Regions from separate parts of the Arthrobacter sp. NA-172 genome, predicted to be linked through region 1. Evidence: riboswitches for the same ligand, from Rfam matches in the RefSeq annotation. Region 1 holds a riboswitch; the other holds the start of a gene.

Region 1 (5,211 bases):
TGAGTTCATTTCGGGAGCCTTCCTGCATATACGGCGCTCCATGGCGCCCGCACGGCGAGACCATTTTTTAAAACGAACAGGTCCTGATATCTGGCGAGATACCGACCTTGACGAGTAAACCTGACTCGAACGTACCGCCGCCCTGTTTCGGCATTCGGCACGAATCATTTCGGGCACGTAACACGGCAGACCGGTGCGTTAACTTCTGAAGTCCGCCAGGTTTCCGGCGTGTAACGGGAGGCGTGTCGCGAGGATCGCGTCAGCGGCTGGCTGCAGGCACCAGGATCCAGAGCACCTCAACGGGCTCGTCCGTGGGGTTGACCCACGTGTGGGGTTCGCGGCCCGGGAAGGAGAGCGTGTCCCCCTCTTCGAGCTCATACTCCTCGTTGGTGAGGATCAGCTTGATGCGCCCTTTCACCACGTGCAGGACATCGACGTCGCAGTCAACGGCGTAAAGTTCGGCTTCTCCCCGGCCGCGAGGCTCGATGGTGGCCTGCAGAATCTGCAAACGGCGTTCGGACCGGGCTGTCAGGAGCCGCTCCACGATCCCCTGCCCGCCGAGCGAAATCCGCGGACCATCATCGCGCCGCGTCAAGTGGGTTTCGGGGGCAGCAAAAAGATCGCCAATCGATACCGAAAGGACTTGGCAAAGCGTCACCAGGGAAGCGACCGACGGCGATGTCAGGTCCCGCTCGACGCGGCTCAGAAACCCTTTGGTCAGGCCTGTGGCGTCAGCGACCTGTTCTATGGTGAGCCGCTGCGATTGGCGGGCGGCACGGATTCTCGAACCGATGGCAACGGGTACGTTGCTCGGTTCAACGGGGAGAGCCTTCATTCACGAACCTTTCAGGCCGTTGCTGCGGCCCTGTCATTGCAGCAATAGTAGCCGGATCGCCGGCATGGCCGTCGTTTAAACCACCTGAAGTGTTGGCGTCGCGCGTCCTGGGAACGGCGGCGTCTTGACTGTAACTCGCATCACTACGTATCCTCATAGGCAACAAGTGTTGTTTGTGAGGCACACATCACAGACTCCTCTCCCCAATCACCAGCGCAGAGATCTTCCGCGACCCGCATGCATTCCGAGCGGGAAGGCGTCGGAATTCCCCAGAAACTCTGCGCGTCAGTCTCAGGAGCCAACCGTGGACTCTTCGTTCATCAACATTGCGATCGTGGTGGTGTATTTGCTCGCCATGCTGGCCTTCGGCTGGTGGGGCAAATCCCGCACCAAGAACAACAGCGACTTCCTGGTGGCAGGCCGCCGGCCTGGGTCCGATGCTCTACACCGGCACCATGGCCGCCGTCGTCCTCGGTGGTGCCTCGACGGTTGGCGGCGTCGGCCTCGGCTACAAGTTCGGCATCTCCGGCATGTGGCTGGTGGTCGCCATCGGTTCGGGTGTGCTCCTCCTGAGCCTGCTTTTCGCCGGCACCATCCAGCGGCTGAAGATCTACACGGTCTCCCAGATGCTGAGCCTGCGCTACGGCCAGCGGGCCACGCAGACCTCCGGAATCGTCATGTTGGCCTACACCCTCATGCTGTGCGCCACGTCCACCGGCGCCTACGCCACCATCTTCGTTGTCCTGTTCGGCTGGGAGCGCTGGCTCGCCATCGCCGTCGGTGGCGCCATCGTCCTGATCTACTCCACGATCGGCGGCATGTGGTCCATCACGCTCGCAGACCAGGTGCAGTTCATCATCAAGACAATCGGCATCTTCTTCCTGATGCTCCCGTTCGCACTCAACGCCGCAGGCGGCTTCGACGGCATCCGTGCCCGTGTTGACGCCAGCTTCTTCCAGCTGGACGGGATCGGCGCCCAGACCATCATCACGTACTTCGTGGTGTACACCCTTGGCCTGCTGATCGGCCAGGACATCTGGCAGCGCGTCTTCACCGCCAAGACTCCCAAGGTGGCCCGTTGGGGCGGCGCCACCGCTGGCATCTACTGCGTCCTTTACGGCGTCGCCGGCGCTTTGATCGGCCTGGCCGCCCGCGTTGCCCTGCCCAACATCGACGTCAAGGCCCTGGGCAAGGACGTTGTCTACGCCGAGGTGGCCACCCACATCCTGCCGATCGGCATCGGCGGCCTGGTCATGGCCGCAGCAGTCGCCGCGATGATGTCCACCGCTTCCGGAGCCCTCATTGCCGCAGCAACGGTGGCCCGCGCCGACGTGGTTCCGTTCGTGGCCAGCTGGTTCGGCAAGACGATCAACACCAACGACTCCGAAAACCCCGAGCACGACGTCAAGGCCAACCGCTACTGGGTCCTCGGCTTGGGCATTGTGGCGGTGTTGATCTCCATGGCAGCGCAGGACGTTGTTGTTGCCTTGACCATCGCGTACGACATCCTGGTGGGCGGCCTCCTGGTCGCCATTCTGGGTGAGCCTGGTCTGGAAGCGCGGCACGGGCATCGCCGCTGCGTGGTCCATGGCGGTCGGCTCCGTGCTGACACTGGGCTTGCTGGTGGCCTACGCAACAGGGATTATCGCCAGCGAAGACGGCGTCTACGCCAACGAGCCCATCTACTACGGCCTTGGCGCGTCGCTGCTGGTCTACGTGGTGCTCTCCTTGCTCACGCCTCCCACGGAGCCCGCGGTCCGCGAGGCCTGGGAACGCCGCGTTGCCGGAGCGGTCACCGAGGATCTCCCCGTGGATGTCCACCCGGTGGCCACCCACTGAGCTTCACGGAATTAGTCACTGCGAATTAATCACGACGGCATAGTAATCACGACGACGGCGCCGCACCTTCTCCTTCGAGGGGTGCGGCGCCGCGTCTGCATGTAATGTAGGAACAGCTTCAAGAGATGTGGCGCCAAGCTCCGACTTGCCACACGCCAACCCCATGTTCACGGGTGGTTCGGATGAAGAAGCGGCCCGACCCCGGACCAGAGACAACCGAGCGGGCAAGAGCAACTCCACAGGAGAAGGCCATGCCTTTCGAAAACGGCGCCACCGCCACAGTCCAACTCACCACCCGCTCCAGCACCCCGTTGTTGTCCCGTCCCCGCCGGGTTGACGAGTTCGTCCGGGTGATTCCCGGCGTCGACCTCTCGCGGGGCTCCATCACGTTCGTGGTGGACGGCCGGCTGGAACGCCATTGGCATCACGAGCCGCGGCTTATTACCCAAGCACTGACAAAAGCGGTCCAGCCTGCGCGCTGGTTCCCGGCGACGCGAAAGCTCACCCTCACGGTTGCGGCAACCGGGCACCGCGCGGGCGTCGAGCGGCATTTCATCCTGAGCGCGTTTTAGGCGCCGGGATTTAGCAAGTCGGTTCAGCGAGTCGGAGCTATTCGATCTCTTCGTCCTCACGGCGCTCCTCGGCGTCGAGCGGGACTACCCGTTCGTCGTCGTCGAGGACCTCGGGTTGCTCCTCCCAGTCCTCGTCCACCTCCAGGTCTTCGCTGTAGTCATAGGCGGGATCGGTCTCGACCGTGGGACGGTCGGGGTGGGGGGCGTGGGTCTCGGTGCTGTCCATGGTGCAACCTCCGTTCGACGTGCCGCTGAGCCCATCGCACAGGCACATGAGGCAGCCGGTCACCACGCTACCCCGCCAATTCGTGGACCCTGTCCATCCATCCCAGCACTGCCCCATCCGAGGGTCAAGACCCAGCGGGCGGGGTGGCCGGTTTGAGGTGCGCCTAAAACTATCGCTAAGGATTGCCAGCCGAAAAACCGCGGAAAATGGCGATAAAGTGAAGCTGCAATGAGGCGATGAAGCCCGCCCCAGCAACCCAGGAGTCCCGGTGCGCCCGCACACAAAATCCCCGCATCCAAACAGCCCGTTCGAGGACACACGGAGCGAAACGGCTCCCCCGTCGTCGTCGGACATCAAGCGTTGGCGGCAGTACTTGGCCGACGAACGCGCCGAGGCCGCCGTGTATCGCCAACTGGCCCAGCGCCGCGACGGCGAAGAACGCGAGATCCTTTTGGCCCTCGCAGAGGCCGAAGGCCGCCATGAGGCGCACTGGCTCAAGCTCCTCGGTGAACACGCAGGTATGCCGAAGGCAGCCTCCATCCGCAGCCAGATGCTCGGATTCCTGGCCCGGAACTTCGGTTCGGTTTTCGTACTGGCCCTCGCCCAACGCGCCGAAGGCCGCTCCCCTTACGCGAAGGATCCGGCCGCAACGCGTGCCATGGCGGCCGACGAACAAATTCACGAAGAAGTAGTCCGGGGCCTGGCGACCCGCGGCCGGAACCGCCTGTCCGGCACCTTCCGCGCCGCCGTCTTCGGGGCCAACGATGGCCTGGTCAGCAACCTTTCGCTCGTCATGGGCATGGCAGCCACGGGCGTCCCGGCCACTGTGGTCCTGTTCAGCGGTGTCGCCGGCCTGTTGGCGGGCGCGCTGTCCATGGGAGCCGGCGAATACGTCTCCGTCCGCTCGCAACTGGAGCTCCTGAAGGCCACCCGCCCCACCCAGGCCACTCTGACTGCGGCCCCGTCCCTGGACATCGAACACAACGAATTGGTCCTCGTCTACCTGGCCCGGGGCATGTCCCACGAGGCTGCCGAGCACCGGGCGGCCGAACGCATGGGCCTCTACAGTTGCGATTGCGATCCCAGCTTTTCGCTCCATCCTGAAGCGGAGGAGACGGTGAACGAGCACGAGGCTGTCGGATCCGCCTGGGGCGCTGCCATTTCCAGCTTCTGTTTCTTCGCTTCGGGAGCAATCGTTCCCATCCTGCCGTTTATCTTCGGCATGACCGGCTTCGCAGCGCTTGCCGTGGCCGGTACGTTGGTGGGCATCGCGCTTCTGTCGACGGGCGCCGTCGTCGGCTTGTTGTCCGGAACTTCACCGCTGACCCGCGGCCTCCGGCAGCTCGCCATCGGCCTCGGCGCGGCCGCCGCAACCTACGGGCTGGGGCTCGTGTTCGGCGCTGCAATCGGATAACAGCGAGGAACCGCTCATCGCGGGGAATCAATGATTTGGGGGAAGAATTGCATTCTAACTTCGGGAACGACGGCGGTCCGCCGCCTCCGCGTTCCAGCACCGTCCTGGCCTTGGTCCGAAATCTGATGGTGGTGGCGGTCGTGGCCGCGGTGGCCGTGCTGATCAGTGGTTTCCTCCGCGGCGATCCCGGCATCACCGCGTTGCTCCCCGGTTCCTCGGCCCGGCCTTCAAGCCCCAGCTCCGCCCAGGGCGCGGCTCCCACGCAGAGCGCCGGGTCCGGGCAGGCCGCGCGCAAAGCCGCCCGTGCCCCGGACACCCCGCCGCT
Region 2 (5,211 bases), on a different contig from region 1:
AGACAGGCTGGCAGCGCTGGTCGCTGAGATCAACAGGCTTGGCGGCGACGCCGAGGAAACCAGCGACGGGCTGGTCATCCGGCCCGCAACGCTGCATTCCGGCGTCGTCCGCAGTTATGCCGATCACCGCATGGCGACGGCGGGCGCTATTCTTGGGCTCGCCGTCGAGGGCGTCCAGGTTGAAGACATAGCCACGACGTCCAAGACCATGCCCGAATTTCCGCTCATCTGGGCGGCGATGCTCGCTGCTGGGCCTCAAGCCGCAGGCGCCGTTTCTCCAGGCGCCGTTTCTCCAGGCGCCGTTTCTTCAGACACCGGTTCTACGGACACAAGCAACTGACGATGGCTCGAGACGCACGTTCCTGGGATGAATCCGATGTCCGGATCCGGCCCAACAAGAAGGGCTCACGCCCCCGCACCAAGGACCGCCCCAGCCACGACGACGCGGTGATCGGGCGCATCATCACGGTGGACCGCGGACGCTACACCGCCGTAGTGGGCGAGGGTTCAGACAACGAACGCGTAGTCATTGCGGCGCGCGCCCGTGAACTCCGCCGCTCCCCCGTGGTTCCGGGAGACTTCGTGGCACTTGTTGGTGATGTGTCCGGAGCGCCGGACACGCTCGCCCGGCTGGTACGAGTCCAGGAGCGCAAGACCCTCCTGCGACGAAGCGCCGATGACACGGATCCCATCGAACGGGCCGTGGTGGCGAACGCCGATCAACTCGTGGTGGTGGTTGCGGCCGCCAATCCGGAGCCCCGCACCGGATTTATCGACCGCGCTTTGGTGGCAGCGTACGACGCCGGGATCGAACCTTTACTGCTCGTCACCAAGGCGGACGTCAAGGATCCGACAGAGCTTCTGGCCAACTATGTGAGCCTGGGCTTCCCGATCATCATCAGCCGCACGGCGGATGCCGGCGCCTCCGGCATCGACGCCCGTTCCGACGACGGCCTGTCCGCCCGGCTTGATGGGGATGCTGTGGGACAGCTGCGGGACTACCTCGACGGCAAGGTCACAGTGCTGCTGGGCCACTCCGGCGTCGGAAAATCCACCATGGTGAATGCCCTGACCGGTGCCGAGCGCGCCACCGGCGGAGTCAACGCGGTGACGGGCCGTGGCCGCCACACCTCATCCTCCGCCCTTGCCCTGAAACTCAACGAGGCCCCCGACGGCAGCTGGATCATCGACACCCCCGGGATCCGCTCCTTCGGCCTCGCCCATGTGAACCCGGACCGCATCCTCCATGCGTTCCCGGACCTGGAACCGGGAACGGAAGTGTGCGAGCGAGGCTGCAAACACGACGCAACCGCTGTCCGTTGCGGCCTGGATTCGTGGGTCGCCGACGGGCATGCCGGAGAGTCGGGTCCCGCCCGCCTCGCGTCGTTGCGCAGGCTCCTTGGCGCAGACCCGCGGCTGGAAGCCCAGGAAACCAAGGAACTAGGCAGCGTCAACTAAAAAGCGGCGTTAGCAAAAAGCAGCGCCGACTAATCCTCAGCGCGAAGCAACGGCGTGGCCCTTGCCGTCCTACCTCCCCGTTTCACCGGCAAATTGACGATAGTTTGGAACCATGATCCAACCCGATTCGAGCTACAACGACGACCTGCGGCTGGCCCATGTCCTGGCCGACTCCGTCGATTCCCTGACCATGGACCGGTTCAAGGCACTGGACCTTCAGGTAGAGACCAAACCGGACCTGAGCCCCGTCACCGATGCAGACAGGGCGGCCGAGGAGGCAATCCGCGGGCAGCTCTCCCGTTCCCGTCCCCGCGACGCCGTTCTCGGAGAAGAATTCGGCAGCACGGGGCACGGCTCGCGGCGCTGGATCATTGATCCCATCGACGGGACCAAGAACTTTGTGCGTGGAGTTCCCGTCTGGGCAACGCTGATCGCCCTGGTGGACGAGGGCGAGGTAGTGGTGGGTCTCGTCAGCGCTCCGGCTCTCGGCAAGCGCTGGTGGGCGGCCAAGGGATCGGGGGCCTACATGGGCCGGTCGCTCGCCGCGGCCACCCGCCTGAAGGTCTCCAATGTGTCACGCATCGAGGATGCATCACTTTCCTACTCCGAGCTTTCCGAATGGAAGCAGCACGGTTCGCTCGACAACTTCCTCGGCCTTGAGAACGATGTCTGGCGTAGCCGCGCCTACGGGGATTTCTGGTCCTATTGCCTGGTGGCCGAGGGCGCCGTGGACATCGCCGCCGAGCCGGAACTCCAGCTCTATGACATGGCCGCTTTGGTGCCGATCGTAACGGAGGCCGGCGGACGCTTCACCTCGCTGGAAGGCGCGGATGGTCCCTTTGGCGGAAATGCCGTTGCCACGAACTCGATCCTGCACTCCGAGGTCCTCAAGCGGCTGAACCCGGAGCTCGACGATCTCCTCTGAACAATCCTGATCACTGAATAATCGACGGCGGACGCTCCCTTTTCGGGGCGTCCGCCACTTTTTATTCGGCGGAAGGCACATTTTTCGTTGACCGTAATAATCCGCTTAACAATCGCCGGTCACATTGGAACCGGCCTTGTGGGTGTCCTACTCTTTTTATAGGTCACGAGTGCCAGCGCGAAACCCCGGTTTGCTGGCCGGCAACCCTCCATCGCGGCGGGGTGCCCCGGGTGACGACCCGGCCGGTCCGGAATGGATGCGGCAAGCGCGGACCCCCTGCACGCAGGGGTCCCTCTTGAGTGAGGTCCCATGAGCACAGCCACGTTTACTTCTTCCGCTATTGGCGCTCCCCGTGCCGCGCAGGGCAGCAACGCCACGGCGTCGCGTCCATTGGCCGCCGTCACCGGGGCCGAGCTTCAGGCCCCCCTGATCCAAGGCGGCCATGTCCGCTACGCCAACCTTGACTACGGCGCATCAGCACCTGCCCTGACCGTGGTTTCGGCGTATCTCAACGAAATCCTCCCGTACTACGCGAGCGTCCACCGCGGCGCAGGCTATGCCTCCCAGATCAGCACCTCGGTCTATGAGAACGCCCGCAACATCGTCCGTGATTTCGTTGGCGGCCGGGCGGACGATTCCGTCATATTCACCCGCAACACCACCGACTCCCTCAACCTTCTGGCCGGTTGCCTGCCCGTAGAGGATGGCCGGCACACCGGCGAAGTCCTGTACTTGGACATCGAGCACCACGCCAACCTGCTGCCTTGGCAAGGCGTCCCGCACCGCAGCATTGTGGCAGCGGGAACCTTGGCGGAGACTATCGCCAAGGTTCGAACGGCCCTCTCCCAAGGTGGCATCAGCCTTCTGGCAGTCACCGGCGCCTCGAACGTGACCGGCGAGATCCTGCCCATCACGGCCCTTGCGGCCCTGGCTCATGAATTCGGGGCGCGCATAGTGGTGGACGCCGCACAGCTCGCTCCGCACCGCCGCATAGATGTCGCCGCCGCGGACGTTGATTACCTGGTCTTCTCGGGGCACAAGCTCTATGCGCCCTTTGGCGCAGGTGTACTGGTGGGCCGCTCTGATTGGCTCGACGCCGGCACTCCCCATCTGGCAGGAGGCGGAGCCGTCCGCGAGGCACGCCTGGACTCCGTCAGTTGGGCGACAGGACCGGCCAGGCACGAAGGCGGCTCGCCGAATGTGCTCGGTGCTGCCACCCTCGCCCGGGCCACCCAAGTCATTGCCGGCCTCGACCACGACCAATGGCACGCACACGAAGCCGCCATCCGGACGCATTTGGTCGAGGGCCTCAACGAGATCGAGGGCGTGACCGTCCACCACATCTTCAGCGATACCGATCCCCAGGACACCATTGGCGTGGTGAACTTCTCCCTTCAGGGTTACGACGCCGGCCTGGTGGCGGCTTATCTTGCAGCCGAGCACGGCATTGGCCTGCGCGACGGACGCTTTTGCGCACACCCGCTGCTCAAGCGCCTTGGCCTTCCGTCCGGATCCCTGCGCGCCAGCTTCGGCGTGGGCTCGCGGCTCGAGGACGCCACCCGGCTCATCACAGGGATCAGGGCGCTCAAGAGCAATGGCCTGGGCTGGGACTACGTCGTGGATGCCGGCCGTTGGGTGCCTTCGAACGACCACCGCAGCTACCCGGAGTGGGCACCCAACACTCCGGGAACCGCAGGCGCGGCCCCCTGCAGCACCGACTGATTGCGGTAGATTCGTAGGGTATTTTTCATCATCACCCTAAAGGAGTCCCTGCGTGGCCCCGCGATCCACAGGCACCTCAGCCGGCCCCAAGCTCTACGAGGAACGGCGCCTTGAGCTTGGCCAGAGTTTCCAGGACGGCGGCGAACACTATGACCGCGTCCGGCCCGGCTACCCCCCGGATTCCGCAGACTGGTTCTTGCCGGGCGGGGCGCGGGACGCGGCCGACGTCGGTGCCGGCACCGGAAAATTCACGGCGCTCCTGGTGGAACGCGGACTGAACGTGTCCGCCGTCGACCCTTCCACGGACATGCTCACCCAGCTCCGCAGGATGTATCCGCAGGTCGTCTCTTTGGAGGGAACGGCAGAAGCGACGGGACTGGCGGACTCAGCATTCGACGTCGTCAGCGTTGCCCAAGCCTGGCACTGGTGCGATCCCCTCGCAGCCAGCACCGAGATCGCCCGGATCCTCCGGCCCCAGGGGGTGATCGGATTGATCTGGAACCAATTGGATACCTCCGTGCCCTGGGTTCACCGCTTGTCCCGCATCATGCATGCCGGCGATGTCCACAAACCGGATTTCCGGCCCGTGATTGGCCCCGAGTTCGCGGGCCTAGAGAGCCACCGGACGCGTTGGGAAGATCCCGTGACCCCGGCCGACATTCTCGAATTGGTGAAGTCGCGAAGCTACTACCTGAGAGCCAATGACGCTACCCGGGCCAAGGTCATGGGGAATCTGCAGTGGTATCTCTCCGAGCGCCTGGGCCATTCCGAGGGCGAGGTTATCCCGTTGCCCTATCTCACGCAAAGCTGGCGGGCGCGGAAGGTCTGAGCGCGCCGGTTCACGATAGGCTTGGGACCGTGAAGACCAGTGCGCCCTCCTCCTCGATCGAGGACTACGTCAAGGTCATCTACTCCTTTACGGAGTGGCAGGACAAACCCATCACGTCCTCGCAGCTGGCGCAGCGGCTGGGCGTCGCCAACTCTTCCGTCTCGGAAATGGTCCGGAAACTCAAGGGCCAGGGCCTCGTGGACCACCAGCCGTACAGCGCAGTCACGCTGACGCCTCAGGGAGTCCGGCTTGCGCTGGGCATGGTCCGCCGGCACCG

Evidence for each region. A riboswitch is a leader RNA that binds a small molecule or an ion and turns the genes downstream of it on or off. The one in region 1 is predicted to bind S-adenosylmethionine.
Region 2: linked by a shared signal. The riboswitch ahead of ACF0H6_RS04830 (aminotransferase class V-fold PLP-dependent enzyme) and the one ahead of ACF0H6_RS17455 (hypothetical protein) in region 1 are both predicted to bind S-adenosylmethionine.

The regions. Positions count from the first base shown of each region.
Region 1 is NZ_JBINOT010000003.1:719,349-724,559, reverse strand. Features, by position in the region: gene ACF0H6_RS17470 (ammonium transporter) at 1-9, opposite strand, end outside; gene ACF0H6_RS17465 (helix-turn-helix domain-containing protein) at 260-835, opposite strand; partial or broken gene ACF0H6_RS17460 (sodium:solute symporter) at 1,140-2,674, shown strand; SAM riboswitch class IV at 2,791-2,911, shown strand; gene ACF0H6_RS17455 (hypothetical protein) at 2,926-3,246, shown strand; gene ACF0H6_RS17450 (hypothetical protein) at 3,284-3,472, opposite strand; gene ACF0H6_RS17445 (VIT1/CCC1 transporter family protein) at 3,741-4,886, shown strand; gene ACF0H6_RS17440 (peptidase M10A and M12B matrixin and adamalysin) at 4,934-5,211, shown strand, end outside.
Region 2 is NZ_JBINOT010000001.1:957,446-962,656, forward strand. Features, by position in the region: gene aroA (3-phosphoshikimate 1-carboxyvinyltransferase) at 1-340, shown strand, start outside; gene rsgA (ribosome small subunit-dependent GTPase A) at 343-1,458, shown strand; gene hisN (histidinol-phosphatase) at 1,571-2,383, shown strand; SAM riboswitch class IV at 2,545-2,657, shown strand; gene ACF0H6_RS04830 (aminotransferase class V-fold PLP-dependent enzyme) at 2,693-4,105, shown strand; gene ACF0H6_RS04835 (class I SAM-dependent methyltransferase) at 4,158-4,934, shown strand; gene ACF0H6_RS04840 (metal-dependent transcriptional regulator) at 4,964-5,211, shown strand, end outside.